3 regions of the Neobacillus terrisolis genome follow, and region 3 is predicted to be linked to each of the others. Evidence: riboswitches for the same ligand, from Rfam matches in the RefSeq annotation. Region 3 holds a riboswitch; each other region holds the start of a gene.
What was found. Region 3 has a riboswitch for thiamine pyrophosphate ahead of thiM (hydroxyethylthiazole kinase). Riboswitches for the same ligand answer to the same signal wherever they lie in the genome.

Region 1 (10,958 bases), on a different contig from region 3:
TGCAGACAAAATGAAAGCCGCTATTGAAGAAAAGGTAGATTTTATTATTTCAGGTGCTGGGATTTCGCGTGATATGTACGCATGGGGAAGAGAAGCAGGAATTCCTGTTCTTTCAATTGTTTCCTCTGGAAAACTAGCAAGAATTTCGGAACGCTTAGGTGCAGCTGCTGTTGTAGTTGAAGGCTTTGAGGCTGGTGGTCACCTTGGTACCGACCGTCCAATGTTTGATATTCTTCCTGAAGTCGTTGAAGCAGTTTCGATTCCAGTCATTGCAGCAGGTGGTATTTTAACCGGTGCAGATATTAAAAAAGCCCTAGATATGGGTGCTTCAGGAGTACAAATGGGTACTCGCTTTGTTGCTTCAGTAGAATGTGATGCGCCAATGGCATTCAAACAAAAATATTTGGATGCACGCCCGGAAGATACTGTTCTAGTGAAAACAACAGTGGGCTATCAAGGCCGCGCCATCATTAACACATTTACGGATGCAATTAGTGACAACAAAAAAGTAAGAGTTAAGAAATGTATTGATTGCCTAAAAAGTTGTTCTCACCGCTTCTGTACACTTGATTCATTGCTTACATCTGTTGGCGGTGATGTGGAGAATGGTCTTGTTTTTGCCGGAGCAAGAGTAAGCGAAATTCATGACATTCTTCCCGTTCAAACGATCATTGACAACCTTACTGCAGAGTATGATCAAGCTCTACAGCTTGCCTAATTGTGAACGAAAAAAACAACCGCAGAGTTTCGTAATGGGTTCCGCCACCTATCACAAACATTAAAAATGTAACCAAAAAAGACTAACAAATTAGATGGTAATTTGTTAGTCTTTTTTTATTGATATATCAATGTTTAATTTGCCTATGAAAATGCACATAAATTTACAGGGGTACAGTGAATGATATAGCCCAACATTTTGGTGATTTGGTGGCGGACATATGTTCCGCTATTTTCACAAAAAGTGTTGTTTTGATAAGCTAAGCGGACAACAGATCCGTTATTTGGTTAAAAACTGGCTTTATTCAGTGGTTTTTATGTAAATAAGGGATCCTGTGTCCTCTTAAGTCTAGAATCAAGCTTATTTTATTAAAATAAGGGCTTCTGTGTCCGTTCAAATACCCAAGCAATATAATTAGTTCAAACTGTACTAGGCTTTATTATTAACTAGCATGTAGATTTCCGCACCAGGCAAAATTAAATCATTACCGTAAATTGTTGGTCTTGTTGGTCTTCGCTCGAAAACACTCGTTCCGTTATATGAATGTAGTCATTTGTCATTTTAAGTACAGTCGAACTCCTCGTTCCATACCCCTCGCTTTTAATAAACATTGGTGAGAGCACTCGCTCCCATTCAAGAGAAACCCCAGTCTTGGGCAGGCTTTCATCGGGAGCCGGATCTGCATTTTGTAAAAGATTTAAAAGACGCTCGTCCATGGTTTCGGCATCTCTCTGATTGATTATTTGTTCTAATCCAACAATTCCCCTTTTTACCTTTGGCCAGTCAGTATTAAGAAGATGGTTACTTAAACCGTATATACCCGGTTCTAGCTTTTTTACTTCATTTGATTTATTAGAATAATAATACAAGTCGTTCTTATCCCCTATTAAGAGATTAAAACCCGGATATTTGTCCTTGTTTTTGGTTACCTTTTCTAAATAAACCTCAGGGTCAGTATTGTCTTCCTTTAGAAAATCGCCGACTAACTCTCCGCGCGACCGTTTCCCTTCTGTCACTTCACTAGGGTCCCGGTAATTTGTTAACGCCGCAAACCTTCCTGTCGTAGTGATGCCTATCCAAGTTCCCAATTGCTTTAAATCCCGCCCTGCCAGGATATGAGGATGGTCCTGCCAAAAATGTACCGAGGCGGTTGGTCTTTCGTAAAATTCATCGCGATTAGCAGCAACGACTAATTTAAATTCGGGGTCAATCTTATATGCGAAAAGTATTAAACACAATATATATCACATCTTTCTCAATAAATTAATTACAGCATATGCCTCTATTACATATTAAGTCCCTGTTGAAGGAAGGATAAGCATATATTAACAAAATTGTTTTCACTCTGCATTTGAAGTGAATTCAAAATCATAAACTGGAGGTTAACATGTTATGAGCAGGAAAACCAAATATTCTAATCTGAAAAATGTCGAAAAACAATATGAGTTTCTAACTGCAGAGGAATTCCCGGAAGGTCCATACGGCTCACCGATTGGCGTTGATAGCCCTGTTGAGAATAAAAGTACGCCATGGCAGGAAGGGCAACAATTTTACAGCAATTTTACCTTTGAGAATCGGAATTTGCACCAAGACTTGCCAAGGCAATACCCCGGTGCACATCCGACGCATGATGATAAGGATAGTGATGCTTAGGGATTTGGAACTTTCTCTAAGGGATCATTTGGTTCTATCCGCCAAATTCTAGCGGTTATCCGCCATTTTTCGGGTTTTATCCGCCAAAATAGCCGTTTATCCGCCGATTCCACGATCTATCCGCCAAATCTAGCCCTTTATCCGCCAATGCACAACAACTGCAACAACAACAACAACAACACCCCAAAGAACTCAAAAAAACAGGAGAAGTCATCTCACCTTCTCCTGTTTACCCCACTTCACCGATATCGTCCATCAAAATAAAGTAACGGTTCTCCCTCATTTTCAATATGAATATCCGAGACTTTCCCAATAAAAAGAGTATGGTCCCCTTCCACATGCTCACTAACCACATCACAAATAATTTGTGCCAACGAACCACCTATAACGGGTAGCCCCGCAAACCTTTCAAAACTCATATCCCGTTTATCTTTTATTTGCCCGGCAAAAATCATCGACAATTCCTGCTGGTCTGAAGATAAGATATTCACTGCGTATTTTTTGCTGCTTCGTATTTTTTCGAGCATTTGGGCTTTTTCACCTATTGAAACCACAACCAGCATTGGATTTAAGGAAACCGACATGAAGGCATTGGCCGTCATCCCGTGGACATTCCCGTCAACTTCAGTGGTAATCACGGTTACTCCAGTCGCAAATTTCCCCATTGCTTTCCTGAATAGGCGATCTTCCATGTTGAAGCCTCCCCACATTTTGAACTCTTAGCTGACTAATGAGGGATAACATGCTAGTCGCTGAAGCAAGTTCTGATCTTCCTTAAAACTGTCTCCATAATGAATTGAATGCTAAATGCTTTAACCAGCCAAGCTTATCTTTTTCCTTCTATACTATTATTCTCCTAAATTAACAAACATGTCATCGACTGAAGGCGTTTGTTTAATTAAGCCTGATTTTTTTAACCAGCTGGCAGTATCTTGCCATGATTCTTTCGTTTGGCTGCCGAAAGAGGCTTCGGAGTCCATTTTTGGCAACAGAATTTTCATGCTCTCTGCCTCGACCTTTGCATCGAGCGGATAGTTTGCTTCATCCTGGTTCTTTAATAAAATTTTCAATGCCTCATCCGGGTTTTTCTTCATAAATTCATACCCTTTTGAAGCTGCACGCCAGAACGCTTTAATAGACTCCTGTTCTTTTTCCCATGTTTTATCACCGGTAACCGCCACTAATTCATAATAGTTTGGAACTCCGTACTCAGTTGGATCAAAATAACGAACTGGGTTTCCTTTAGATTCTAAGATTGGTACCTCATGGTTTACATAAGCGCCAATCACAGCATCCGTTTTCTTGCTAACAACAGAAGATACTAAATCAAAGCCAACATCAACCATTTTGACCTTATCCGGATTTCCGCCATCATGCTCGACGATTGTTGAAAGAATAGCTTCATTTAAAGGGATACCTGGGTAGCCCACTGTTTTCCCTTCTAAATCCTTTGGTGATTCGATAGAGCTTTCTTCTAAGAAAACAGTATGATTTAACGGTGAACGGACAATCGCACCAATCGATTTAACCGGAACACTTTCGTTTGCACGAGCCATAATCACATCTGGCTGATAATAAAAGCCAACGGTAATTTTCCCAGCAGCCGCTAGATTAAGAGGGTCTGTTGGATTTGCCGGGTATTGGATTTTAACCTTAACGCCTTCCTCTTCGAAGTACCCTTTTTCCTGTGCTACATATAAAAAGCTATGAACAGCATTCGGATACCAATCTAACATTACACTAACGTCGGTTAATTTCTTTCCTTCATTATTGCTTGCTTTTTCTCCAGTACCTCCACAAGCCGCTAAAACCAAAACCATGAATAAGCTCACACAAGTTGCAATCCATTTTTTCATTATTACTTCCTCCATTTAAATGATCTTTTTTCAAACATTACTACCAGTAAAAATAGAACTATACCGAGTAGCGACAAAATGACAATCGGTGCAAATACACCAGCTCCATCAAATTGTGTCATCATTCTTCTGCTAAAATATCCCAAGCCCGCCTGTGCCCCAAGCCATTCACCAATAGCTGCACCGATTACGCTTAGCGGAAACGCTACCTTCAACCCCGAATAAAAGAAAGGCAATGCGGATGGAACATCTAGTTTTAAAAATAAATCCTTTTTCCTCGCCCCCATCGTCAGCATTAATTCTCTTAACTCTTTGCTGCTTGACCGCAGTCCATCAAAAGTATTAACGGCAATTGGGAAAAAAGTGATCAGAATCGTTACAACCACTTTGCTCCATATCGAGTAGCCAAACCAGAGCACAAAGATTGGGGCCAGTGCGATGGTGGGAATGGTTTGCGATGCAATGATGAGCGGATAGAGAGCACGCTCTATTCCCTTGCTTGAATGCATCCATACAGCTAAGCCTACACCCAAAATAATCGAAATCGCTAAACCAATGATGACGATTAGCATTGTAGCAGGAAGATGCTCAAGAAATAAACTTCCTTTTAACTCCCAAAGCCTCAAAGCAATCCCCGTTGGCGCTGGAAGGATAAAAGGCATACTGACAAAGCGCGCTCCAACTTCCCAAATGAATAATAAAATTAGAACCAGCAGGATTGGTGGTAAATAGTCCTTCCAGCCCCTCATACACTCACCTTCATTCGAAGCTGATCGATTAAATATTCTTTGAGAGTAATAACATCTGAATCGTTGATATCCCTGATTGACCTAGGGCGTTTTAACGGTACTTCCACTTCCTTCAGCTTTGCAACAGGGGTATCTGTGAAAATAAAGATACGATCCGATAAAAATAAAGCCTCATTGACATCGTGGGTTATGAATATCACCGTCTTTTTCCGCTTCTCCCATTGCTCAAGCAGCCATTCCTGCATCGATAACCGAGTAATCGCATCCAGTGCACTAAACGGTTCGTCCAATAGCAAGACATTTGAACCCGATAAAATCGTCCGCAAAAACGACACTCTTTGCTTCATACCGCCTGACAAATCCGAAGGGTATTTACGCCCGACTCCCGCTAAACCAAATTCATTAAGGAGTGGCAGCACCTTCTTTTGGGCCACTTCAGATTTCATCCCTTTTAGTTCAAGCGGTAAGGAAGCATTCTCGATAATCGTCCGCCAAGGCATAAGCAAGTCCTGCTGCGGCATATAGCCAACTTGACCAAGTCGGGATGGTTGAACGGTACCATTGATAAGAACTTCCCCTGCTTCAGGCTGTTCGAGTCCTGTTATAATCCTGAATAACGTACTTTTCCCACAACCGCTCGGGCCAATAATACTAACAAATTCATTATCAAAAATGGTAAAATTGAAGTTTTCCAAGATCGGTATAGCCGCTGACTTTGTTCCGGATTTATAGGAGAACGTTACATTTGAAAACTGAACAACCGGTTTACTCATCTGTCGGCCACATCTCTTCATTCAATGCCATGTCCCAGAACATGTATTCAAACCGGGTTGTATTAAGAAAAACCTCCTCAAGCTTTGCTAACTCTGCCTCCGGCTTTCCTAATGTAAGTTCATCCATTAATTCAATGCACCAAGTCGCAAGTGTCCCAAACTCCTCTGAGCTGTACATGGCAATCCATTCACCGTATAAATCGTGCTCTAATGCACCAGGTATCTCACTTAGCTCTTTGCCGATTTCCCAATAACTCCACATGCAAGGTAATAATGCCGAAACAAGCTCTGCCAATGTTCCGTTATTGGCAATATGAAGCATATAATGTGTGTAAGCCAATGTAATCGGAGAAGGCTTTGCATGCTCAAGTTCGTCTTCACTGATTTCGAACTTTTCGGCATACTGACGATGAAGCGACATTTCTTCATTTAATGTTGACTCTAATAATCTAGCAAATTTCCCCATCGCCCTAACATCCGTCGCTTTGACTGCGCCTAAAGCAAATAATTTTGCATAATCAATTAAATATAAATAGTCCTGAATCATATAAAAACGAAACTTCTTTGGTTCTAGCGTGCCATCTCCCATGCCTTTTACAAATGGATGAGCATGGTTTTTTCGCCAAATCGGCTCTAATTTTTCATATAACCGGCTACTAAACTTCACCTGCTGTCACTCCTTCATTCTTGGCTGATTTTGTATGACACCACTGATAAATAAACGAAACCATGACCTTTGTATAATCTAGTAACTGAGCGATCGATACTTGTTCATTTATCGAGTGGGCATTTTGTAAGTCTCCGGGTCCATAGATCGCAGCTGGGATACCCACTGCTCCAAACCAGCCCCCATCGGTAACCGTTGGTGATACATCGATTGCAGCCTGTTTGTTTGTTATCCGTTGATGAGATTGTGCCAACCGTTTCACTCCAGGATGACCTGGGTCGACCTCCAGGGAGGGGAATATTTCCCCACGATCTTCAATCATCGAGGTTCCGCCCCATTCAAAAAGTGGAGGATTTTCCCTTAACCACGGATCGCCCTTTGCAACCTGTAAAATATGCTCCTCAATTTCTTTTGCAACCTGCTCGTGATTTTCGTTTGGATAGTAATGCACAGTAATCCATAAACGGCACTCATCGGCAATAAATGCCGCATGCCGTCCTCCCTCAATCACGGCTGGATTAATCGTATTCGTTCCCGGTGAAAAACCGGGATAACTTTTTGTTATCGCCCAATGCCGTTCCAAGTCCTGAAGTCCGCTGATGATTTTCATCATTTTCTCAATTGCACTTGCAGCAAATAGTCCGCCACCGGCGTGGATCATATCTTTTCTCGTCGCATCGTGATAGGTTTGGTTACTTTTTACGGTGATCCAGCCTGTAATGACACCGCCTTGTCCTTGAATATGTAAATCACTTGTATCGACCACTACAGCAAAATCTGCGGTATAGCCTCGCTTACAGCATTGAAGTGTACCTGCCTCACCCACTTCCTCACCAATAACCGATTGGAAAAGCAGATTCCCAGGTAATTCAACGCCTGCTTCACGTAATAATTGAATCGCAAACAAAGCCCCGGCAAGACCGCCTTTCATATCAGCTGTACCGCGGCCAATAATGACCTCCTTATCTATTACCGCCGTGAACGGATCCGCTTTCCATTGTTCGTCCTCACTTACCTCTGCGACATCGATATGGCCATTGATAATAAGACTGTGAAACTCGTCGGGACTCGTCCCCTTAAGTGTCCCGACTACATTTGGATCGTTCGGATAAACATCCCACATATCAATAGAAAAACCTAATCTCGTAAGGAAATCCGCAACAAAAGCTTGCGCCTCTTTTGTGTTTCTTGCTGGAGGAGCGGGAGTTTTAAAGGATATCAGTTTCGCCAAAAGCGTAAACAGTTCCTTTTGTCGCTCCTCAACTTGATTTAATACTTTTTGAAGAACATCCGTCATTTTTTCCACCTCTTATCTGCATTTAAGACCCACCACATTTTCCTAGCCCTTAAACTCTAGGATGGGTAGTAGATTCATTAATTTTTCTTGCCGTGGCTGGGTTTCTTACAAATACTTTTAAGAGGATATAACCGATAGTGGCCCCCGCAAACGAACTAAAGATAAACGCTGGAATAAATCCAAATAGCGTAGCCTCTTTCCCAAGAAATAGAGTGGCAATTGGATAAGAAACAAGCGCTCCGATGATTCCTGTACCGATGACCTCCCCAACGTAAGCCATAAGCAACTTTCTTGTCTTTTTAAACAAGAACGCCGCCAAAAAGGCACCAAATATACTGCCTGGAAAAGCAAAGACAGATCCTGTTCCCATCATATTTCTTAAAATTGAAACGCAAAAAGCTTGAGCCACTGCATAATAAGGACCTAATAATACTCCTGACAAAACATTAATGAAATGCTGCATTGGAAAAACTTTCGTCACTCCGATCGGAATAAAAAATGCATGGCTAGTTAAAGTCCCAATCGCAATGAACATTGCTGTCAATGTCAATTTCTGTGTTTTCTGCATAAAAATACCTCCCAAAGTTTACACACTGGGAGGCAGAAAATGATACCTATTATTGGAGTCAAAATAAAAAGCAGACTCCAGCAATAGGAATCTACTTATGTATTCAAAAATGGATACACTTCCCTACGCTGGTATTACCCAGATCAAGTTTAAGGGTCAAAGACTTTGGATCTTTATCTCAGCCGGCCATTTCCCGGCACCCCCAGTGTGGAATTATTTAATTATTTAATCATTTATTACAATAACACAATTCAATGATCTTGCAAGGATTTTCTCTTATCAAATCCTTTAATGTTTTAAAAAAGTATTGGAATTCTTTTCAAAACAAACAATTATTTAGCATGAAATAGTAATTTATGGGGAAATTCTATAAATAAGATTCTAGCGAAGGGACTTTCGATGATGAGGACATTTCGAAGGAATAGAAAAATTGAGAAACTAAAAAGCGCAACGGAATCTTCACAACCAGATCATTCTCCTGATCTCCTAACGGGTAAGTATGATGAAGATCTTGAAATGATCAAAAAAGCCTTTGAAAAAAGTTCAGATGTCATCTTAAGGGAATTCAAAATTGGTGAAGCCAAGAAGATTAAAGCAGCCGTTATTTATGCAGATGGACTAGCAGATGCAACCACCATTCATAATTTTATCCTGGAATCATTAATGAACGAAACCCATGAGGTAGTACCACCTACTCATTTATTCTCCCAGCCTTCTTTATTAGAATGGGCGAAAAATGTTCGATTAGCAGTTGGTAATATCTCTGAAATTACCCATTATGATGAACTTTATACAATGGTGTTATCAGGGAATACGATTATTTTAGTTGACGGTTTTACAGGGGCGATTTCGGCCTCAACAGCTGGTTGGGAGGATCGTGGCGTTACTGAACCATCGGCTCAGACGGTTGTTCGTGGCCCAAGGGAAGGATTTTCTGAAAACATTCGGACCAATACTGCGTTAATTCGCAGAAAAATTAAGGATTCCAATTTACACTGTGAAGAAAAAAAGATTGGCCGAGTTACGAAAACAAATGTTGCGATTATGTATATCAAGGGGATTGTTAATGATAAAGTGGTCGAAGAAGTTCACCAGCGTTTAGATCAGATTGATATTGATGGTATTTTGGAAGGCGGATACATCGAAGAATTAATTCAAGATGAGACTTACACTCCGTTTCCAACCATCTATAATACAGAACGCCCAGACGTTGTGGCTGGCAATCTTTTGGAAGGCCGTGTCGCGATTATTGTTGATGGTACCCCCTTTGTTTTAGTCGTACCTGCACTGTTTATCCAAAACTTTCAAGTTTCAGAGGATTATTATCAACGCGCCGATATCGCCACTTTGCTAAGAATGCTAAGAATTATATGTTTTTTGATTGCATTGGTTGGACCTTCCTTCTACGTGGCGGTTACCACCTATCATCAAGAAATGCTGCCTACACCTTTATTAATTAGCTTAGCTGCACAACGTGAAGGTGTTCCTTTTCCTGCGTTTGTAGAAGCTATTATTATGGAAGTAACCTTTGAGATTCTCCGAGAAGCAGGTATTCGAATGCCTCGGGCAGTAGGTCAAGCCGTATCAATTGTTGGAGCATTAGTACTTGGACAAGCAGCTGTTGAAGCTGGAATTGTTTCTGCATCAATGGTTATTGTTGTCTCGATTACAGCGATCTCCAATTTTGTTTTTCCTGCTTATAATATGGCTATTTCCGTTAGGATGCTGAGATTTCTAATGATGTTTTTGGCTGCTTCATTTGGTTTGTACGGAATTACCTTAGGGTTATTAGCGCTTTTACTCCATTTAAATAGTTTAAGGTCTTTTGGTATACCCTACATGGCTCCTTTTGCACCCTTTGTGTTAGAGGATCAGCGAGATACTCTCTTTAGATTGCCTCACTGGCGATTGCTTTCACGACCAAGACTAGTCAATCAAAAGAACATGAGACGTCAAACTGATGCGATTGCAACCAAGCAACACCAAAAAAATTAGAGTCTTTTTGAAAAGGGATGAGAATGGATGAAAAAAAAAATCATATTGTTGATTTTTATTTCATGTCTGTTGATACTATCCGGGTGCTGGAATCGGAGAGAGTTAAACGAGCTCGCTTTAGTGGTTGGATTGTCTATCGACAAAAAAGATGGCAAATATATTTTGGGGGCTCAAGTGGTTGAACCTGGTGAAGTGGCATCGCAAAAAGGCGGAGGCAACCGAACCCCTGTTACAACCTATTTTGAGGAAGGGGCTTATCTATTCGAGGCCGTTCGAAGAATGACGACAATAAGCCCGCGTAAGCTTTATTTTTCTCATTTACAAATACTCGTTCTCGGCGAAGAAATAGCGAAGGAAGGTTTTAGTGAAGCGTTAGAGTTGCTTACAAGGGATCCTGAGTTCCGTAAGGATTTTTATATTATCGTTTCAAAGGATGTGAGTGGTAAGGATATTCTTCAAAATCTTACTCCTCTCGAAGCGATACCTGCTAATAAATTGCGCTCATCACTTGAAAGCTCTGAAAAATCCTGGGCGCCAACGGTTGCAATCCAAATGGATGAATTAATTACAGACCTTACAAGTGAGGGAAAGAACCCTGTTTTAACTGGTATCACGATTAGAGGGAATAAGCGTAAAGGGCTTACTTCTGGTAACGTTCAACGTATCACCCCCTTTGCACGTC
Region 2 (10,958 bases), on a different contig from region 3:
AATATTACCCTTTAGTAAAAGAACAAATTAAAAGAATGTGGCCGGAGCGTTATCATGAAATGCCCTACACTAAAGCGATGCTGACCTTGATCAAGACACCTCGAATTTATCTTGAAGAAAAGAATTTAATTGATCTGCAAAGAGGGCAAGTTTTCGGTTCATTAGGAAATGGGTTAAACCCTAATGAAATTGAATATCGTAAAATTGATACTAATGAAGCGAGCTCTGAAAAAGTTTTTCCAAAACAAACATAAGAAACTGAAAACACCCTAGGAAATGGTTCCTGGGGTGTTTTATTTCTTTTCGATCCTATAACTAAATGTTATAAAATATTTTCGCATTTTGGAGAGTCTGTTGGACTATCTCATGAAAATTCATTCGTTTTAAATCAGCAATTTTTCTTAGGGATTCTTTTATCATTTTCGGATTTGTCCTTTGCCCTGTGAAAGGTCCTTCAAATGGCCATGGCCCATCCGTTTCTAGCAAAAGCTGGTTAAGCGGAAAAGTCTGAACCAAATTTACACTCTCCTCCTCATCATACACCACTTCAGGTGTTACAGAAGCAAAATACCCATTTTCTATCATTCTTTCAGTAGTCTTTTGATCACCTTTATACCAGTGAAAATGGGCTTTAGAAAAAGAATGTTTCTCTAGCAAATCACATACAACAGGCGCATCGGAATAAACCGCATGAAGAGCGATTGGCTTGTCCAATTTTTTTGCAAATTTAATAAATATCTCTAATAATTCAATATAACGGTCATACTCACTTGGAGTAACCTTTTTCTCGGCCCTCAAAAAAAAGGGCAAGCCTACCTCTCCAATCGCTGCCACCTTATCTTTATGTACTTCCATCCAATCTAATAATTCACAAAGTTCGGTTTCAGATGGGAGAAGCTGTTCAGGGTGATAGCCAAAGGCTGGCTTTACACATGCATATTTTTCAGCTAATGAAAGATTCCTTTGACAGGATTGTAAATTCATAGAAACTGTTATTAGAGCCTCGATCGACGACTCTTTATCAAGAATAGCTTTAATCTCAACATCTTCATATTGATCTAAATGAATATGTGAATCTATAATCTTTATCAACCTGCTCACTTCCCTATTTTTTAAGTGAAAAATAGATGGACCGCTTCCATTTTAAGAACTCTTCTTCAAGGAACAAACTTTCATTACGCGGTCGTTTAAATGGTACTGTAAATTCAGCCGTAACATGTGCCGGTTTTGGCGATAACACGATAATGCGATCTGATAAAAACAACGCTTCCTCGATGGAATGAGTAACAAAAAGCACTGTCCTGCGATATTCCCCTAAAATGGAAAGGAGCCATTTTTGCATTTCTAATCTTGTCAATTCATCTAACGCTGAAAATGGTTCATCAAGGCAAATGAGCGATTGTGGACTTAATAAAGCACGAATAAACGCCACTCTCTGCTTCATCCCTCCAGAAAGTTCATCAGGTCTAGCTTGTATATAATCCCCTAATCCCGCTTTCTTAAGCATTTCCACCGCTTTATCACGGTCCTTTTCCCCCTGCAGCTCTCCGCCTAACAGTACATTTTGCAAAACAGTTCGCCACGGGAGAAGAGCAGGCGTTTGCGGCATAAAACCAATCGAGCCCCGTTTTCCAATTATTGTTTCCCCATCGAGCAAAATTTCTCCTGTTTCAGGAGTCAAAATACCACCGATCAGATTAAAAATAGTACTCTTTCCACTACCTGATGGACCAAGAATAGAAACAAACTCTTCTTTTTCAACCGAAAAGTTAAGGTCTGATAGCACTTTGTTTTGCCCAAAACCTTTTGTGAGATGACGGACTGTTAAATGACTCACTTTATGCTCCTCCCTTCCCTTTCCAGCGAATAAAATATTTCTCTAAACCTATTATGATCCCGAAGAAAAAGAGACTCAACAGCATGATCGCTAAAATCGCCACAAAAACCTTGTCTGTCCTAAAAGAAGAAGAGGCCAACGTCATATAAACTCCGATCCCTTTTTCAGCACCAAGCCATTCTGAGATAACAGCCCCCATTACACTATAGGTTGCAGAGATTTTTAACCCAGAAAAAATGGACGGGAGTGCATACGGACATTCAAGCTTCCAAAACAGTTGTGTCTTTGACGCCCCAGCCATTAGCATATAATGTTTCTGCGCAATCGGAACCTGTTTAAAACCATCGAGTGCAGCAACGGTAATCGGAAAAAAGCATACTAGTGTAATAACAATAAGCTTTGGCAGTAATCCAAATCCAAACCAAATGACAAGCAAAGGAGCGAGAACAATAATCGGGACATTTTGCGATAAGATAAGCAGAGGATACACCGAGTCGCGAAGTGCTGGCATTAAGTGAAGCAAAACAGCCACCACTAAGCCGACACCCACTCCGACAAGAAACCCTTCCGTTGCAATCCCTGTAGTCGATACTAAATCCGGATAAAAATTCGTCCAGCCCGATACAGCTTCCTTCAAAATCTTAGATGGTGTCGGGAGCAGCCATTCAGGCATTTCCGCTTGTTTTACAATGATTTCCCATAAAACGAATAAAAGAAGGAGAACCGAAACCGGCCTCCATCCTTTCCTTTGAAGATATTTCATCGATATTTCTCCGTAAGAGTGTCCATTGTAATTCCATCCGGCTGATAAAGTACTTTTATTTGTGAGATTACATTCTTACATCCGATTTCGATCATCCGCTCATTCATTTTCTCGATGATCAAAAATAGTTGAGACAACTCGCCTTCCATAGTCGTCTCTAATGGATGAACCTCATATTTGACCCCCGATTCGTCAATCACACGAATCGCCTCATCAACCAACGGAATCACGTCCCCTCCATCGGTTGGTTTCGGTAAAATTTGTATACTTACGAGTGAATTGGCCATGATAACCCCTCCCTATTCAGGTAAAAACTCATTTGTAAATGCCTTTTTCGCATCTAGCTCTTTCTCTAATAAGCCGTTTTCTAACATCCAGGATGCATAGTTTTCCCAAACCTCAAGCTTCTGTTCTCCCCAACGGTCGGCATCATCCTTATATTTAGACGCTAACCACGCTTGGCTTTTCTTCACCAGTTCTGCATCTAAATCTGGGGCTGCTTTAATAAGTATGTCTGCAGCATCCTCCGGATTTTCAATCGCAAACTCATATCCTTTTGAAGCAGCTTGAACAAATGCTTTAACCGTATCTGGATTTTCAGAAATCATCTTTTCATTCGTTGTCAGTACTGGTGTATAGTAATCTAGTTTCTCTGAGTAATCCGTTAAGTAGATCATATTGATCTTCTCACCGCGAAGCTCTGCTTCTACACCTGTCCAGCCATAATAAATCCAAGCAAAATCAATATCTTTCTTTACTGCCGTAAAGAAATCAGCGTCACCAATGTTAACAATTTTCACCTTTTCCACATCGGCATTTTGTGTTTTCATTAATGAATTGATCACAGACTTTTCAACTGGAGAACCCCAGCCTCCATAAGACTTGCCTTCAAAATCCTTCGGAGTAACGATATTTTTAGCTGCTGGAGACGCAAATCCAGACGTATTATGCTGAATGACTGCAGCGATTGAGACTAGGGGTACGCCTTGAATTCGAGCTTGTGTTACCCCTTCTTGATAACCCACACCAAATTCTGATTTCCCAGAGGCGACAAGCTGATCCGCTCCAGCTTCCCCAGGCATGATGATGTCCACATCCAAGCCTGCATCTTTGAAATAACCGTTTTCCTTTGCCACATATAAACCAGTATGATTCGTATTTGGTGTCCAATCGAGTACAACCGATACCTTTTTAAGTGTTTTTTTTGTATCCTTTTGCTTCGATTTTGAATCATCCTGATTTCCACAACCGGTAATAAATAATGCAAAAACAACTAACAAAAGCCACTTCTTCATGTTTACTCCTCCAATAAAATTACAAGTATGTAACGACATAGACCGGTAACCATTATAAAAAAAGAACTATTTTCAAAACAAAAAACGCCCTAGTATAAAACCTGGGCGCATACTAACAAACATTGTTTTGTTAAAATATGTTCCCTCCGCTGGTGTTAACCAGTTCAGGTTCTAAGGGTCATCATCTTAAGGATAATTTCTCAACTGGCAACACCAGTTCCCCTACATTCTGCCTACATCAATTCCAAATCATTCATATTATAGCAAAATAAAAAAAGCTTGTCACAATTTAAACTTCTATCTCTCCTCTTTTATTCACTTCTATCTTTCTAAATCAAATGTTCATACTTTATTCAAACAATTAAAAAATTAGCTCCATCTTTCAAAAAGATGATATTGTACACTGATTAATGAATACTTCATCGCGGAGGAAATTGGAATGACCCACAATGGATCAATTGATGGCAATCTCATTGTACATAAGAAGCCAGACTCCAAAGAAATTGATACAAAAATAGCTAATCAGACTTCAGATCAATGGGCCCATCTTCCAGAGTGTGACCCAGCCAAGATCTTAATTAATGAAAAGACAGTTTATGCGGTCGATCAATCAATGAACGTCGTTATTACCGACATTAAAGGTAATGTGCTTTATGGGAATCCAAATATTTTTGATTTAACCCTATACAGACCTGAAGACTTGATAGGAAAATCTACCAGAACATTTAACGCCAGCTTCCATTCAAAGGAATTTTTCCGTGATTTGTGGGATACGATCCTCTCCGGTAAAATTTGGCGTGGAGATATAAAAAACAAACGAAAAGACGGAAAGATTATTTGGGTCCGTTTGATCATTACTCCTCTATTAGACGATTCTGGTTCTCCCTATCAGTTTGTTGGCTTAAAAGAAGACATTACCGAAAAAAAAGAAATGGAATTTCATCTCGCACAAAAAGATAAACAGTTAAGCGCCTTAACGAATAACTCCTACGATATCATCGGAATCATGAATAAGTATGGCGAAATCAGTTATCTTAATCCTTCATTTGAACGAATTCTTGGTTTTTCAGCGCTTGAATCAATCGGTTCTAATTTAACTGAATTTATAGATGATAAGGTTCTAGCTTTTGAGAAAGGCATCCTTCATAGGATTATCGATCAACCTAGTGAACCTATTTTACAACAAATTAGGTTTACGCATAAGGACGGAACAATTCGCTGGTGTGATGCTGCTTTTACCAATTATTTAGCGGATGAACATATTCAAGGAATTGTTTTTAATCTTCGTGATTTTACGAAACAAAAAGAAGCAACGGATATTGTTCATCATCTTGCAAATTATGACTATTTGACCGGGCTGCCAAATCGAAGACATTTCGAAAATAAACTAAGGGAAGCCTTAAAAAATGCAAAATCAAATAAACACCGTGTGGCTCTATTATTCTTAGACCTCGACGGATTTAAAAATATTAATGATTCCCTTGGACATGAAATTGGCGATGGATTATTAAAAGAGGTTGCTGATCGGATTAACAGCGTGTTTCATGAAGGGGCCTTCATTGGACGAATTGGTGGTGATGAGTTTTCTATTATTATTCCTAATATGGTTGATAATGAATATCTCCATGCTCTTGCCGAATCACTTGTCCGGTCATTTAGCACCCCCTTCAACGTCGAAGATTACGAGTTAAACATATCGGCTAGTATCGGCATAAGTATTTATCCTATGGCGGGTAAAGACATGAAAACCCTTTTAAAAAATGCCGATGCTGCCATGTATCAAGTGAAACATGATGGGAAAAACCATTATCAGCTTTATGCACCTTCAATGGATCAAAAAAGATTTAATTCATTAATAATTAAAAACCCAATAACTAAAGCTCTTGATGAACAACAATATTAAGTACCAAAACCTTGGCGAATAATAGTAAAAAGGAATGCCCCCCCTTGCAAGTCGCTGGGGAACATTCCTTTTTTATAGGTTCTTTAATAGTAAGTTTAGCTGCTTATTTCTGTTTTCTCGTTCTTCAACTGATGATAAATCATATTTTTTTAAAAGATGGAACACTTCATTTAAAATTTCCTGCTTGTGTTCATTTTTAAAAAATTTTTCAAACAAATCTCTTATTTCTAATGGCAAAAACTCTATTTGTGACTCATACTTTTTGTAAACATCTTCTTGTGAATGATCTAAATTACATTGTCCCATTTTTTCTGCCTCCTATTTATGTATACCCTCATTATATCTTAAATACTGGCAAGAGCATTGCAATTAATCACATAATCGTATTCTTTTTGTTGTTTACGGGGTATGAATAGGTGTATAGGAACGAAGCCCGCTTTTTCTTAAATAGAGATAAAAAACAAAAAAGAACACACTGCTCATTAGTCTTAGAAATGTCGAGGTCATCATCGCAAAATTCATCGATATCTCCTCAAGTAACAGGACCCCGACCTGTGGTGCAATAAAACCTATAATAGCTAATAAAATATTATATTGAGATATGCAGTTATCACGGGTTTCCTTTGTTGTAGTTTCCAACAATAAATTAAACAACAGTAGGACCGTACCCGAAACAAATAACCCAGCTACTGCATTGATAATGGTCAAGTATACGAGGTTTGTGGACAAGATTGTTAGGACCGGTGCAAGTGCCATGCCGATTGAAACAGGAATCATCATCTTTGCATTTCCATGTCTGTCCGCCATTTTCCCCCACCATTGATAGCTAACAATTTGGCCAATTTGATTGGCAACCGTAATGACGCTGATCCAAAATCCAGTTGCGTAAGCATATTTAATTTGAAAAATGCTAAATAGTGACCAAGCCATTTGCCAGGTAAAATTGAAAAACAAGCCGCAAATTAAAAAATAAAGAAAAGGCTTATTTCCCTGAATCGACCAGGTGAATTTCCGTTTCTGATTTCTCGAACGAACGGTTCGACTTATTTCAGTATGTTTAAGTAAATAATAAACCTCGACTATGCCAAATATAAAAGTTAACAAAAATAAAAACTGATAGGGCACGGGGTTGCTTTTTGAAAAAAAGTTCAAACCTACTCCTATCAAAAATGTGATTATCATTCCTACAATGGTCATCCATTTATTACGTTTGCTAAAGAAACTGCTCCTTCTTGTTTCGGGAATCAAGTCTCCGATTAAAGACTGCCAGCTAAGATTAGCGAAGGAACCAGGTAAATTCATCATCCCTACAAGGAAAACAAAAATCCATCCAGCATATTCCTTCGGAAAGTATACAACTATAAACATCCCAAGAAGAAACAACCGGGTAACTAAAAAAGAGTATGCCGTGAATGCCTTTTTCTGCGGCAGCCTATTTAAGATGACTGAACCAATTAACATGGCGAACATTCCAATAAACTGCGGAAGCGAGTTGATCAGTCCAATTTGATAATTTGATGCGCCTAATACACTGATCGCAAATAAGGGAAAATAGCCTGCACTCCCATTCAAAACAATCGTTTGGGCAATTCCATTTCGAATACTGAAAGTCTCATTTTGCTCACTTAGCGTAAGGCCATTTTTCACAACGTCATCTTCTTTCCCAACAAATAAAAATTATTTAGAAATACTAAATAATAATACTCCTTTCCCCCTCTGTCTGCAATTATTTTTCTTACATCCGTATTTATGACAAAATACCATGGTTATTTCGGTTAGATTGCTACCAATAACCCTATCCCCAATGTATCATTTCAAAAAATAAAGGCTGTGTTAAATTAGTCTGTTGATTTCCGCTCCAGGTGCTCGCTTTCCGCGGGGGAGTCCGGGAGCCTCCTCTGCGCCATAGCGCCTGTGGGGTCTCCCGTGACACCTTCTCCCGCAGGAGTCTCGCACCTTCCTCTCCAATCAACAGAGTGTTCAAAAATCAACATTGTTCTTTAACACAGCCAAAACAAAAAAGGATGACCTTAGCGCAACGTATGCGGCTATGGTCATCCTTTTATTTGTTTACTTTTGTTTTTCTTCTTTTTGATTTGCTTTTTTCACATATTGATAATCTTTAGGATCGATTGGTGTAAAGCCTTGCGGAGTGTAGAACCGCAATAAATCTTTATAAACGATCTCATCCGATATTTTTAGCCTTGTGCTGACTTGATCGATTTGATCTTTGTATAATGTCTGATCAGCTAATTCACCAGTAGCATTGTCATATACTTTACCACCAACAAAGGTAATTTCCGGGGAAACTAAGTCGCCATTTCGGAATGGAACAGTTTGCTGGTGTTCAGGTGATAATAGGTCGGTACCCATTTGCAGATAATCCTTCGTATCAATTCCTAACAAGTGTAAAACGGTAGGCATTAGGTCAACCTGACCTCCGAAAGATTCAATCTTTTCACCCTTTACACCCGGAACATGAATGAAAACCGGAACTCGCTGCAATTGGGCATTTTCGAATGGAGTAATCTCCTTCCCAATTACATTGGCCATTGCTTCATTGTGGTTTTCGGAAATACCATAATGATCACCGTATAAAACGACAACAGTATTATCATATAAACCTGCTGTTTTTAAATCATTAAAAAACTTTTCCAATGCTTGATCCATATAATGAGCAGACTGGAAGTAGTTATTCACGACATTATTATCCCCAAAATTACCCGCAGGGAAATCGGTGTCTCCCTCATCCATTTTGAAAGGAAAATGGTTTGAAAGCGTAATAAACTTTGTATAAAAAGGCTGCTTTAAGCCCGTTAATAATGGCATGGACTGTTCAAAGAATGGTATATCTTTCATCCCATAGTTCTTTGTGTTTTCTTCACTCATATCATAATATTCTGCATCGAAGAATTTATCATAACCGAACGATTTATAAATTTCATTTCGATTCCAGAACGTCTTATAGTTACCATGAAATGCTGCTGAAGTATAACCTTTTGTTTTTAAAATCCCCGGCATCGCCTGATACGTGTTTTGTGCCTTATTGACGAATACCGAACCTTGAGACATTGGGAACAAAGATGTTTCCATCATGAATTCAGCGTCAGATGTTTTCCCTTGTCCTGTTTGATGAAAGACATTATTAAAATAAAACGCCTCACCATTCCGTGTTAGAGAGTTCAAAAATGGTGTTACCTCAAGATCGTTAATTTTATAATCAATAATAAAGGTTTGCAGTGATTCCATCGATACATAGACGACATTCATTCCTGCAGCTTTGCCAAAATACTCAGGATTTGGAGCAGCATGATTTGCTTTAATGTAGTTTTCAACATCTACTATATCACTGCTGTCCGCCATCGCCCGTTGACTCGATGATTTGGCATTTTGGATGATATCATAAATAGTAAAATTATATGTCCCTAAATACTTAACTAAATAGTTTCTGTCAAAGGAACGGGTTAATAACTCAGGTCGGTCCTTTTCAGCTAATCCCAAATTAAATAAGAAAACAATTACAGCCGCAGCAAGTACAAAGGCCGCTGGGCGACGATTGTTCCCACTTAATGGTTTTACAACTTTAAAGACTAAAAGCAAGATTAGCAGTATCGTATCTGTAAAGTAAAAAACATCCCAAGGAGACATTAAAGATAATACACTATCCCCAAGCTGCCCAGCGTTCGTTTTTGTCTGTAAAAGAACGGGTACAGTAATAAAATCATTAAAGAAACGATAGTATACTAGATTAGCATATAAGAGAAAAGACAATAGAAAATTCATGATGATCAGCATTACGTTTTGACCACGTTTCCGGAACAAAAGCGCTAGTCCCAAAAACAATAAGGTTGAACTTAATGGATTTATAAAAAGTAAGAACTTTTGGATTTTGTTATCAATCCCTAAATCAAATTCGATTTGATAGGCTATATACGTTTTTAACCAGAATAGAATGATCGCTAAGAAAAAAACAGAAAGACTTCCGCTAAGCAATCCTTTTGGAGATTTAAAAAACTTTTTCACGATCTTACACCTCATTTACTGCAAGTAAAGTTGAATGAATGTAGATTACTATATCACATTAATTTTTAAGTAGAAACGCAAATAATGAAAAATTAAAGAACGTTTCCTTAGGTTAATCCTCCGTTATATTAGACGAATTAACTCACGAAAAAGTTTCATTTTTTTCGCTATGTATCTTCAAAATGTTCTCTAAAAAAAACAAATATATCTCCTAACTGATTTTAACACGTAATATATAAAGTTCAAGTATAATTACATACCATATAAAGAAAATGTGCTATTTGAACTATATTAATAAAAATAAAAAGCAGTCACTTAAAACAAGACTGCGTCTGGAAAAAAATGATTCCCTTTTCGGTTAATTTTGCCTTCTATACGCTAATTCCAATCTTCCACAACAACAATTCCTCCGGTAACATCAATCGTGTTTAGTTCACCCTGATAGTATAATTTGCCATCCTCTTCAACAAGCAAATTTTCATACGTTTGAATTTCTTTGCCATTTGGGAGCTGTACAACCACTTTCCGGCCTAGATCGATTTCGGGCGCTTCAATTTTAATGAGACTCTTTAAATATAAATTGGTTGCAAAAATCAGCACGGCAATGAATATAAGCAGTAAAAAAATCTTCGTTTTTAAAAATGGAATCGTCTCTTCATGTAATTTCTGATATCTACTCATGGCTTCTCCTCAACATTTCCTTTCTTTTCTATATATCGTCCTGCAGAAGGTCGTCTACATGTTATTTCATCCACCTTAATCTATGCTCGAAAGTGAACAAAATTGACTATTCTACAAAATTTTTTTAATAAGGCTGTGTTAAACTTGACTGTTGATTGCAGCGAGAGGCGCTTGCTATCCGCGGGGCGGGCGCCTTCCGCTCCAATCAACATTGTGTAAAAAAATCAACACTTAGCTTTAACACAGCCTTTAATAAAAAACGGTTAAGTAACCGAACAAAAAAAGAAGGGTAGCCCCCTTAATGTTTAGGGAGGCTGACCCTTCTAATGGCATTATGATTGAATAAACATTTGAACCCATGCTCCATGATAAAAGCCGACACCAATGCAATTGTAGTTTGGATTTAAGATATTAGCGCGATGTCCGGACGAGTTCATCCACGAGTTCATGACCTCT
Region 3 (10,958 bases):
ACAATGAAGAATTTAGCCCTGAGGGGATGGACGAACAGGTTCTTGCGAAACTTAATGTAGATTGGAAGGCGATGAAGATGGATGAGGCACTTTGTATGGGGTCGCATCCAACGGCAAATGATCGAATTCTTGCCAGTAAGTTGGCCGAGCAAATCAACTTATGGTTGATAAATAATTTAGAGTCCGGGGAATTGATTGTTAGGAATACAGGAGTGGAATACCTCCAATATAACTAGTTTGACGAACAAAAATATTTTTAAGGAGTGTTTTTTGTGACAGCAGTTTCAACCAAAAAAAATGTAGAAGAATTATCCATTAGTACGATTCGAACTTTATCCATCGATGCAATTGAAAAATCGAATTCTGGACATCCGGGAATGCCGATGGGTGCCGCGCCGATGGCGTATACGTTATGGACGAAGTTCATGAAGCAAAATCCGAGCAATCCAAATTGGTTTAATCGTGACCGCTTTGTATTGTCTGCTGGTCATGGTTCAATGCTTTTATATAGTTTATTACATTTATCTGGCTATGCGGTATCAATGGACGATATTAAGTCGTTCCGTCAATGGGGCAGTAAAACGCCTGGTCACCCGGAATTTGGACATACTCCAGGTGTAGACGCCACGACAGGTCCGCTTGGGCAAGGAATTTCCACAGCAGTTGGTATGGCGATGGCGGAACGGCATTTAGCAGCAAAGTATAATCGTGATTCGTATCATGTGGTTGACCACTTTACGTTTGCTATTTGCGGTGATGGCGATTTAATGGAGGGTGTTTCTGCTGAGGCTTCCTCACTTGCAGGTCATTTAGGATTAGGTAGATTAGTTGTTTTATATGATTCAAATGATATTTCACTTGATGGAGATTTAAATCGTTCGTTTTCAGAGAGTGTAGAAGAACGCTATAAGGCGTACGGTTGGCAGGTGCTTCGCGTTGAGGATGGCAATAGTGTGGAAGAGATCGCTAAAGCAATTAAAGAAGCTAAAGCGGAACTAGCTCGGCCAACTTTAATTGAAATCAAAACGACGATCGGTTTTGGTTCCCCAAATAAAGGTGGTAAATCAGATTCGCATGGTGCACCGCTAGGGAAGGCAGAAGCTGCATTAGCCAAGGAAGCCTACGGCTGGGAATATGAAGAAAGCTTCTATGTTCCTCAAGATGTGTATGTTCATTTCGAGACAGCAGTTAAAGCGGCTGGAGAGAAAGTTGAGGCAGATTGGAACGTTTTATTCTCTCAATACAAGGAGACCTATCCTGAACTTGCGAATGAGCTTGAGTTAGCGATTGCCGGAAAGCTTCCGAGCAATTGGGAGACTTCATTACCAAAGTATGAGGTAGGAAAAAAGATTGCAACACGTTCTTCTTCAGGTGATGCCATTAATGCGATTGCTGATGTTGTTCCAGCGTTCTTTGGCGGATCTGCGGACCTTGCGGGCTCTAATAAAACGTATATGAAAAATAAACACGATTTTAGCCGTGCTGATTACAGTGGAAAGAACATTTGGTATGGTGTACGTGAATTTGCAATGGGAGCAGCAATGAACGGGATTGCTTTACACGGGGGGTTAAAAACCTTTGGTGGGACGTTCTTCGTCTTCTCTGATTACCTTCGCCCGGCAATTCGTTTGGCCGCATTAATGAAGCTTCCAGTAACCTATGTACTAACGCATGATAGTATTGCGGTAGGGGAGGATGGGCCAACGCATGAACCAATTGAACAGTTGGCGGCATTGCGTTCAATTCCAGGTCTTTCAGTGATACGCCCTGCAGATGGAAACGAATCATCGGCTGCATGGAAGTTAGCGCTCCAGTCAACCGATACACCAACTGCGCTTGTGTTATCAAGACAGGATTTGCCGATACTTGACGGTGCTGTAGAGGATACGTTCGAAAAGGTTTCGAAGGGTGCTTACGTGCTTTCAGAAGGTAAAAAGGCTGTCGCCGATGCAATTTTAATTGCAACAGGATCCGAAGTTGAATTGGCTGTTAAAGCACAAGCTGTCTTGGCGGAAAAAGGAATTTCTGTTTCTGTCGTTAGCATGCCGTCATGGGATCGATTTGAAGCGCAGTCCAAGGAGTACAAGGAATCCGTTTTACCAAGTGGAATTACAAAGCGCTTGGCGATAGAAATGGGAGCTTCTATTGGCTGGCACCGTTATGTTGGATTTGAGGGAAGAGTGTTAGGTATTGATAAATTTGGTGCATCTGCTCCTGGGAATGTTGTGATTGAGGAATTCGGTTTCACAGTCGAACAGGTTGTAGCAACGGTTGAGGATTTAGTAAACGAATAATATAAAAAGCTGGGGGAATAGATCATGTTAGAAAAAGTTTATAAGATTACAAGTTCTGCTGGAGTTCACGCACGCCCAGCAACAGTGCTGGTCAGTTCAGTAGCACCTTTCCAATCTGAGATTTCTCTTGAGTACAATAATAAAAAGGTAAACTTAAAGTCCATTATGGGTGTGATGTCACTTGGGATTCCTGAAGGGGCATCGATTAAAATTAGCGCTGAAGGCACTGATGCTGTAAATGCGATGGAAAAGATTGATGAGATTATTGCTGAGCATGAGCTTGGGGAATCAGCTTGAGTTCGAATGGTAGTTTAGCAGGTTGTCTGGTTTTCAGATAATTCTTTACAGAAATGATGAATAAAGCTATGATATTTACGTTAAGTAAATGAATAGGTTGCTACTAGGGGTGCCAATTTTGGCTGAGAGAATTCGAGCTTCGTTTTCAACCCTTTGGACCTGATCTGGATGATACCAGCGTGGGAAAGTAGTGGAAAAGCTTTACGTTATTTCTTTCACTCACGAAGTCAGGTCCGATTAGGATCTGGCTTTTTTATTTTTTAGGCTGTGTTAAAGCTCAGTGTTGATTTTTTCGCAATGTTGATTGGAGCGGAAGGCGCTTGACTCCTGCGGGAGCAGCGGGACAGGTGAGACCCCACAGGAGCTTTAGCTCCGAGGAGGCTCACCGCCCGCCCCGCGGAAAGCAAGCGCCTGGAGCGGAAATCAACTTTCAAGTTTAACACAGTCATTTTTTTAAAAGGAGAAATTCATAATGAATCATGAAAAGATCGCTAGTTTATTACAGCAAGTTCGTGAACAAAATCCGCTAATACATAATATTACCAACGTGGTTGTCACCAATTTTACCGCCAATGGGCTATTGGCGCTTGGAGCTTCGCCAGTTATGGCGGATAGCCGTAAAGAAGTAGCGGATATGGTGAAAATAGCAAAGGCACTTGTCATCAATATTGGGACTCTTAATGAAAATACGGTCGAGGCAATGCACATAGCAGGTAAAGCAGGTAATCAGCATAAGGTTCCGGTAATGCTTGATCCGGTTGGAGCAGGGGCGACACCATATCGAACTGAAACTGCTCGAAACTTAATTGAGTCCATTCAGTTCTCTGTAATTAGAGGAAATGCTGCTGAAATTGCCAATGTCGCTGGGAAACATTGGACAGTAAAAGGTGTGGATGGCGGAGATGCCCAGGGAGATGTAGTAGATTTAGTCCAAACAACCGCTGCAATATTAAACTCGACTATCGTTGCAACAGGAAAAGAGGATGTTGTTTCTGATGGGAAGTCGACCTACATAATTCGCAATGGTCATCCACTCCTTACAAAAGTAACCGGGACAGGCTGTTTGTTAACTTCCGTCATCGGTGCGTTCCATGCTGTTGAGTCAGATGCAGTTACAGCTTGTGCTGCAGCCCTTGCAGTCTATGGAATCGCTGCAGAGCTTGCAGCTAAGAAGGCTGCTGTAAATGGATCGGGCAGCTTTCAAATTGAATTATTAAATAGTTTATCTCAAATTTCCAAAGATGAAATCATCCAATACAGCAGAATTGAAAAAATCTCTTAAGGAAGGTGACTACAAATGGTAACAAATAAAGCATTAACGATTGCCGGTTCAGATAGCGGCGGGGGAGCAGGAATTCAGGCCGATCTCAAAACGTTTCAGGAATTAGCTGTATTTGGAATGTCTGCGCTCACTGCAGTTACAGCGCAAAATACACTTGGTGTTCATGGGGTCTACCCGTTAACATCAGAAGCTGTCATCAAGCAAATTCAAGCAATCGGGGATGATTTAGGGGTAGACGCACTAAAAACAGGGATGTTATTTAGTGCGGAGATTATTGAGGCTGTTTCTGCGCAAATCAAACATTATCAATGGAACAATGTTGTCGTTGACCCAGTGATGATTGCTAAAGGCGGGGCCTCTTTATTGCAGGATGAGGCGATAGCAGCATTGAAGGAGCATCTTCTTCCACTTGCAATGGTTGTTACACCAAATATTCCGGAAGCGGAAGTGATTACCGGAATGGTGATTAAAACTCTGGATGATAAACGTGAAGCGGCGAGGAAAATCGTGGATCTTGGAGCCAAGCATGTTGTTGTGAAAGGCGGACATGATGAGGAACAAGAAGAAGCGATGGATGTTTTGTTTGATGGTCAGGAATTTAGTTATTTTAACAGTAAAAGAATTTTAACCAAAAATACCCATGGAACGGGATGTACTTTTTCAGCAGCGATTACAGCAGGATTAGCTAGTGGCCAAAACGCACATGAGGCAGTTGCACGCGCTAAAAAGTTTATTCAAGCGGCAATTGAAGACGACCTTAAGCTTGGACAGGGGCACGGCCCGACAAATCATTGGGCTTATAATCGCAGAGGCAGCTATTAATAGTTTGGCATATTTAAAGAACAATTTTGATTTTTAACACTCTGTTGATTGGAGCACCTGGAGCGGAAATCAACGCCAAATATAAAAGAGTCAAAGTTTAATAGAAATATTTTAAGAGAAAGAGTGAAGCCAAAAATGGCAAGGATCAATCGAGACAAAATAAAAGAGCTGCTAAAGCTTTATTTTATCGTAGGAAGCAACAATTGTACGAAGAAACCAACTGAAGTATTAACCGAAGCGATCGCGGGCGGAATTTCATTGTTTCAGTTTCGTGAAAAGGGTACAGGAGCGCTAGAGGGTTCTGCAAGACTTGCATTGGCAAAGGAACTGCAGCAATTGTGCCGGAAAAACAAGATTCCGTTTATTGTCAACGATGATGTGGAGCTTGCACTCAGATTAGATGCAGATGGAGTTCATATCGGGCAAGAGGATGAGTCTGTTGAAAGCGTGCGGAAACTGATTGGCGACAAAATTCTTGGAGTCTCGGCCCATACGATTGAGGAAGCAGAGTTTGCAATCAAAAATGGGGCGGATTATCTAGGGATTGGCCCGGTATTTCCGACAAAAACGAAGGAAGATGCAAAGGAAGCAGCGGGATTTTCTCTAATCCAAGCATTAAGGGAAAATGGTTGTGACATTCCGATTGTAGGAATAGGGGGAATCAATGGAGATAACAGCGCATCAGTTATCGAAGCTGGAGCGAACGGAGTTGCAGTTATTTCTGCGATTAGTTTAGCTCCTTCCGTTACGGGGGCCGCGCGGAAAATAAGAAATCAGGTTGAAATGAACTAATTCATAGGAAGGGCGGCCGTTAAGGGCGTCCTTTCTTCTTATATAAAAACAAATATGTGTTTTAGGTAATGTTATATTAAAATAGATTGTAAGGGCCGTTGCGTTGTGCTAGGTTTTTCACCTTGTAAGTAAGTCGACTATTAAAGGAGCTAATTATGGTCTATTGGTTTATTCTGCTATTTCCGTTCCTCATCTATCCATGGGGGATTGAAAGGTATTACACAAACATAAAGTTTATCTATTTGGAGCTTTTTGTTGTGCTTACGTGGTTAAGTATAATCATAAAGCGAAAATCATGGGAAGTAAATTTAAAAAAGCCTTATTTTTCAATTGAACTAATTGTCTTTGTTTTCCTGTGTTTAGTTGGATTTTCAACCATTTTTTCAGTCAATCAATACGCATCCATTTATGGCAGATTAGGCCGACACGAAGGCTTACTAACGTTTCTTTGTTACGGAAGTATTTTGTTATTTTCCTATAGATTAATGACAATAAAGCAGATCGAAAAGATTATTCCGGGCATGGCGATTGTGTCTATTTTTGTATCGACATATGGAATTCTCCAGCATTATTTTTTAGATTTCTTGCCTAGAACTCCTCTATATTACAACGAAATTCGAAGTTATTCTTTCTTTGACAATCCTAATTTTTTTGGCTCTTATCTTGTCCTTGTTATCATGTTAACTATTTCCATCTATTTAACGGCAAAGACGAGAATTCTTTCCGCCTTTTACTTAACAACGATAGGCTTAGCGTTTGTATCGTTAATTTTTTCAGGAACAAGAAGCGGTTGGGTCGGTGTTTTTTGTGGACTTATCTTTGTCTCTTTCATAGTTATTTTAAAAAGAAAATATCTTTGGAAAAAATGGATTGTATTATTAATGACGTTATTCCTTTTAATGGTGGCCATTAATTTTGCAGAAAAAGGGGCCCTTAATGAACGGGCTATGACGCTTTTTTCTGATTCTTATCGTATTGCTACACAAACAAGTACCGGGCGTGAAGGTTCGTTTCGTTTGTTTATTTGGAAAAAGTCCCTGCCTCTCGTTTCAGAAAATTTCTGGTTAGGTTCAGGACCTGATACATTTGATCAAGTATTTCCAAATGATGAGGAAAAGAAGCAAGTTTTTGGGGATATCATTGTTGATAAGGCTCACAATGAGTATTTACAAATGGCGATTACTTTAGGTGTTCCGGCACTGCTGGTATATTTGTATTTACTTTTGGTTGTTTTTAAGAATGCGTATTTTGCTTTGAAAAGGATTGATGGGGACAGGAAAATCCAATTGTATGGATTTCTTTCCGCGATTTTCGGTTATTTGGTTCAAGCCTTTTTCAATATAAGCACGGTTCCAGTGGCACCACTGTTTTGGGCGATTTTGGGGATGACTATGGCTTTATCAACCATTTACTTAAAAAAAGAGATTGTGCAGAACTCGATTGATGTTTTTTCAGAAAGTGGAAAAAAGAATAAAACGGCTTAAAAGAGGTTCTATCCCGGATAACAGCACATTTGCGTGTTTCGGGATAGAACCTCTTTTTTAAGGATTAGGCTGGGTTATATTGGGCTGTTGATTTGCGCTCCAGGTGCTCGCTTTCCGCGGGGGAGTCCGGGAGCCTCCTCGGCGCCATAGCGCCTGTGGGGTCTCCCGAGACACCTTCTCCCGCAGGAGTCTCGCACCTTCCGCTCCAATCAACAGAGTACTCAAAATCAACATTGTTCTTTAACAAAGCCAAGGATTAAGAAGTTTAGAAATGTTACGGTTTGGAAAGGTCGGTTATTTTTTCTTTTACTTTTCCACTAATATCGATCAGGATTTGAACTCCTTTTTCGATCGTCTGCTTCCATTTCGGGCTCTCTTCGACAATCAGTTTTTCTATCTCCTGCGCTTTTTTCTTTACTTCCTCTGTTTTTTCTTTGATCACCTTTTCCGTGTGATCATCTTGAGAAAGCTGGCTGTTGACGGATTGTGTCTCAAATTCGCCAGGTTCGACATAAGGCAGAGATTGCTCAATAATCGCCCGGAAAATAGGGACTACCGTGTCAGAACTGCTATTAGGCAAATAATGCTGACGATCGGTCATGTCATATCCAAGCCACACAGCCCCAACAAGGTTTGGAGTATAACCGACAAACCATTGATCTTTCGTACCATTAATATCATTATAAGGAAGCTGAGTTGAACCGGTTTTTCCGGCGATTTGCACATTTGGAAGCTTGGTTCGCTGTCCGGTTCCAGTTTCGACAACATTTAAGAGCATGGCTGTCATGTCATTAGCAACCTTCTTGGAGGTTACGTCTTTTGTTGTTACTTTTCGCTCTGCAATAATTTTTCCTGTGGGACCGACAATTTTGGTAATAAAATGGCTTTCTGCCCGGTTTCCTTTGTTTGCAAAAACGGAATATGCTTCAGCCATTTGTTGTGGTGAAACCCCTTTGTGCATCCCGCCAAGGGCGATTGCTAAATGTTCATCCTGTTTTTCATAAGGAATATCAAACCGCCTTAATGAATCAAGCCCTTTTGCTAGGCCTATTTTATCTAAAAGCCAAACAGCAGGAATATTCACGGAGTTTTCAACCGCCTTGTACATCGGAATTTCCCCTTGATAGGTTTTCGATGAATTTTCAGGTTGATAACTGCTAAATTCCATCTGTTGGTCAACGAGCATGGACGTGGTCTCGTAGCCTTGTTCAAGCGCAGGCGTATATACAGCCAGTGGTTTTAAGGTCGATCCGGGCTGGGCCTTAAGCTGAGTAGCGCGATTGAAGCCTCGGAAAACATAGTCTCCGCGGCCGCCAACAACCCCGCGAATTCCGCCTGAATGAGGATCGAGCAGGACTGCTCCGCTTTGTACCATGACTGCTGGATCTTGGCTTCGTGGAAACAAAGCATTTCTTTTATACACTTTTTCAAGTGAAGCTTGTAAGTTTTGGTCCATTTCCGTATAGATTCGGTAACCACGGGTTAAAATTTCATCCTGAGTCAGACCGTATTCACCGATTGCCTCATTTAAAACAGCATCGACGTAGTAAGGGTAGGAGCGTTCGATAAAGCTTCCACCGCCATCTTCGAGTTTGATTTGTTCATTGCGGGCGGTTTTATATTCTTCTGTTGTGATCTTTCCTAATTCTTTCATTTTAGCAAGTACAGTGTTTCTACGGTTAATGGCTCGATCATAGTTTTGATATGGATCCAATGCTGAAGGGGACTGTAATAATCCTGCCAGCAATGCGGCTTCGCTAATCGTCACTTGGTCGATTGGTTTATTGAAGTATTTTTTGGATGCAGAACCGATTCCCCATGCTCCGCTTCCAAAATAAACTTGGTTCAAATACATTTGTAATATTTCATCTTTTTCATAATGCTTTTCAATTTCTACAGCAAGAAAGAGCTCTTCGATTTTACGTTTATAGGTTTGCTCAGGTGATAAAAGGGCATTTTTTGTTAACTGCTGAGTAATCGTACTGCCCCCGCCTGTTATGCTTAAAGCAAATATATTTTTAATAAAGGCTCGGGCAATCCCTTTAATATCAAAGCCGTTATGTTCGTAAAATCGTTCATCCTCTATGGAGATTACGGCATTTTTAACGTGATCAGGGAGTTCTTCGACTTTAACCCCTTTCGTCCGATTCGTAGATAGGGTACTGGCAATATCCCCATCTTTATCATAAATGATGGTTGCTTGACTTAAGCCGTCCTTTAATGTTTGGACGTTGGCACGGCTTGCCATGAAAGCAAAGAATAATATAGTTAATAGAATGAAAACTAAAGAGACCAATAGAAAAATTTGCGTGATATGATTTTTTTTCCAAAAACGTATAATTGCTTCTTGAGCTGAATGAAATAACTTCATGGGCGTAGTCCAGACCTCTTTTTCAATGATTTGGAAACCTATTTCATTCATTTTACTCTCAATAGCCATACCTTGGCAAAGAAAAAGAGGAAAAACAGACCGAAGCAGGTAAGCATTTACCGCATTAACGTGCCGGGGGACAGTCCCCCGGCACGTTAATGCGGTAAATTATTTAAGTTCGTTCCAGTCGGTAAACTGGCCGCTGCCATTGCAGCCAGGGCAATCATACGGATTGGAATAATAAACAAATTCATTTACGGGAAAGGTGTGGTAGCCCTTTCCATTACAATCGGGGCATTTATTTTGTGCCTGCATATTGGCAATATGATTCTCGTATCTTAATTCTCTCCATTGATTATACGCATCAAGTAAACCCATATCATCACCTCACCTTGATTTGTTATTCCTATTATTTTTGATCATGTATGGAAAATTTATGCTTCCATATTGAAATACATAAATAATTAGTAAGTCGAAATATAATAAGTTAAAATATGGTTTATACAGTTTGACAATTTAAAGAGAGAAGGACAATTATGAACCAACAGGTAGTGAAAGAAAGGAAGCATTCTGCTGAGGGGAAAGAAAAAATTTGGACGAAGGATTTTATCTTGATCTGTTTAGCCAACTTTTTCATTTTCCTAGGATTTCAAATGACGTTACCGACGATTCCACTATTTGTAGAGGAGCTTGGCGGAAATGATCAAATGATTGGGATCGTCGTGGGAATATTTACCTTTTCTGCATTAATTTTACGACCATATGCAGGGCATGCCCTTGAAACGAAGGGGAGAGGGTTTGTATATTTAATTGGCCTTGTGATTTTTGTAGTCTCGGTCGGTTTATACGGTTATGCAACGGGAATTATGTTTCTTTTGTTATTAAGGATTATTCAAGGAGTTGGCTGGGGTTTCTCTACAACGGCCTCCGGAACGATTGCGACCGATTTGATCCCTCCAAGAAGGCGTGGAGAAGGGATGGGCTACTATGGCCTCTCAGGAAACATCGCCATGGCAATTGGACCATCCTTAGGATTGGCACTTGTTGGTGTTTTGAACTTTAAACAATTGTTTTTTATTTGCGCAGGTCTTGGGTTAGCGGCCTATTTACTGGCCTCTAGAATTAAATTTAAAAAAGTAGACAGACCTTCGATTGAAGCTCACACATCAAATCGGAAAAAATGGGATTTATTCGAAAAGAGTGCGTTGCCTCCATCGATTTTGCTATTTTTTATTACCGTAACATTTGGTGGAATTGCTACTTTTCTTCCTTTATATACAGTTCAAAAGGATATCCCTGGCATCCAATGGTACTTTCTTTTGTACGCTATTGCGTTAATGGTTAGCCGTACCTTTGCAGGTCAACTTTATGATCGAAAAGGACATGGCGCGGTGTTTGTTCCAGGCACAGTGTTAATCATTATTGCGATGTTATTGTTGGCTTGGCTTCCAAACAGCTTTATTCTATATTGTGCAGCTGTGCTTTATGGTTTAGGGTTTGGTACGATTCAACCGGCATTGCAAGCTTGGTCCGTTGATAAAGCACCCATCCATCGAAAAGGGATGGCAAATGCAACCTTCTTTTCCTTTTTCGATTTAGGAATAGGGTGCGGAGCG

Region 1: it holds a riboswitch for thiamine pyrophosphate, as region 3 does, so the genes downstream of both, thiW (energy coupling factor transporter S component ThiW) here and thiM (hydroxyethylthiazole kinase) in region 3, are expected to answer to the same signal.
Region 2: it holds a riboswitch for thiamine pyrophosphate, as region 3 does, so the genes downstream of both, ACI48O_RS04615 (ABC transporter substrate-binding protein) here and thiM (hydroxyethylthiazole kinase) in region 3, are expected to answer to the same signal.

The regions. Positions count from the first base shown of each region.
Region 1 covers NZ_JBKFGH010000006.1:178,444-189,401, reverse strand. Annotated here, with positions in the region: gene ACI48O_RS04885 (NAD(P)H-dependent flavin oxidoreductase) at 1-718, shown strand, start outside; gene ACI48O_RS04880 (NRDE family protein) at 1,195-1,956, opposite strand; gene ACI48O_RS04875 (hypothetical protein) at 2,111-2,371, shown strand; gene ACI48O_RS04870 (flavin reductase family protein) at 2,611-3,063, opposite strand; gene ACI48O_RS04865 (ABC transporter substrate-binding protein) at 3,220-4,227, opposite strand; gene ACI48O_RS04860 (ABC transporter permease) at 4,230-4,976, opposite strand; gene ACI48O_RS04855 (ABC transporter ATP-binding protein) at 4,973-5,749, opposite strand; gene tenA (thiaminase II) at 5,742-6,416, opposite strand; gene ACI48O_RS04845 (acetylornithine deacetylase) at 6,406-7,713, opposite strand; gene thiW (energy coupling factor transporter S component ThiW) at 7,763-8,281, opposite strand; TPP riboswitch at 8,385-8,495, opposite strand; gene ACI48O_RS04835 (spore germination protein) at 8,684-10,276, shown strand; gene ACI48O_RS04830 (Ger(x)C family spore germination protein) at 10,304-10,958, shown strand, end outside.
Region 2 covers NZ_JBKFGH010000006.1:128,394-139,351, reverse strand. Annotated here, with positions in the region: gene desB (Delta(10) desaturase DesB) at 1-254, shown strand, start outside; gene ACI48O_RS04635 (TatD family hydrolase) at 316-1,101, opposite strand; gene ACI48O_RS04630 (ABC transporter ATP-binding protein) at 1,106-1,837, opposite strand; gene ACI48O_RS04625 (ABC transporter permease) at 1,839-2,600, opposite strand; gene ACI48O_RS04620 (thiamine-binding protein) at 2,597-2,887, opposite strand; gene ACI48O_RS04615 (ABC transporter substrate-binding protein) at 2,900-3,895, opposite strand; TPP riboswitch at 4,020-4,129, opposite strand; gene ACI48O_RS04610 (diguanylate cyclase domain-containing protein) at 4,335-5,798, shown strand; gene ACI48O_RS04605 (hypothetical protein) at 5,871-6,104, opposite strand; gene ACI48O_RS04600 (MFS transporter) at 6,198-7,445, opposite strand; gene ltaS (lipoteichoic acid synthase) at 7,869-9,821, opposite strand; gene ACI48O_RS04590 (hypothetical protein) at 10,200-10,502, opposite strand; gene ACI48O_RS04585 (CAP domain-containing protein) at 10,835-10,958, opposite strand, start outside.
Region 3 covers NZ_JBKFGH010000008.1:30,643-41,600, reverse strand. Annotated here, with positions in the region: gene ACI48O_RS05810 (6-phosphofructokinase) at 1-236, shown strand, start outside; gene tkt (transketolase) at 273-2,294, shown strand; gene ACI48O_RS05800 (phosphocarrier protein HPr) at 2,319-2,591, shown strand; TPP riboswitch at 2,687-2,794, shown strand; gene thiM (hydroxyethylthiazole kinase) at 3,064-3,873, shown strand; gene thiD (bifunctional hydroxymethylpyrimidine kinase/phosphomethylpyrimidine kinase) at 3,889-4,695, shown strand; gene thiE (thiamine phosphate synthase) at 4,831-5,487, shown strand; gene ACI48O_RS05780 (O-antigen ligase family protein) at 5,643-6,971, shown strand; gene ACI48O_RS05775 (transglycosylase domain-containing protein) at 7,246-9,342, opposite strand; gene ACI48O_RS05770 (methionine aminopeptidase) at 9,511-9,720, opposite strand; gene ACI48O_RS05765 (MFS transporter) at 9,879-10,958, shown strand, end outside.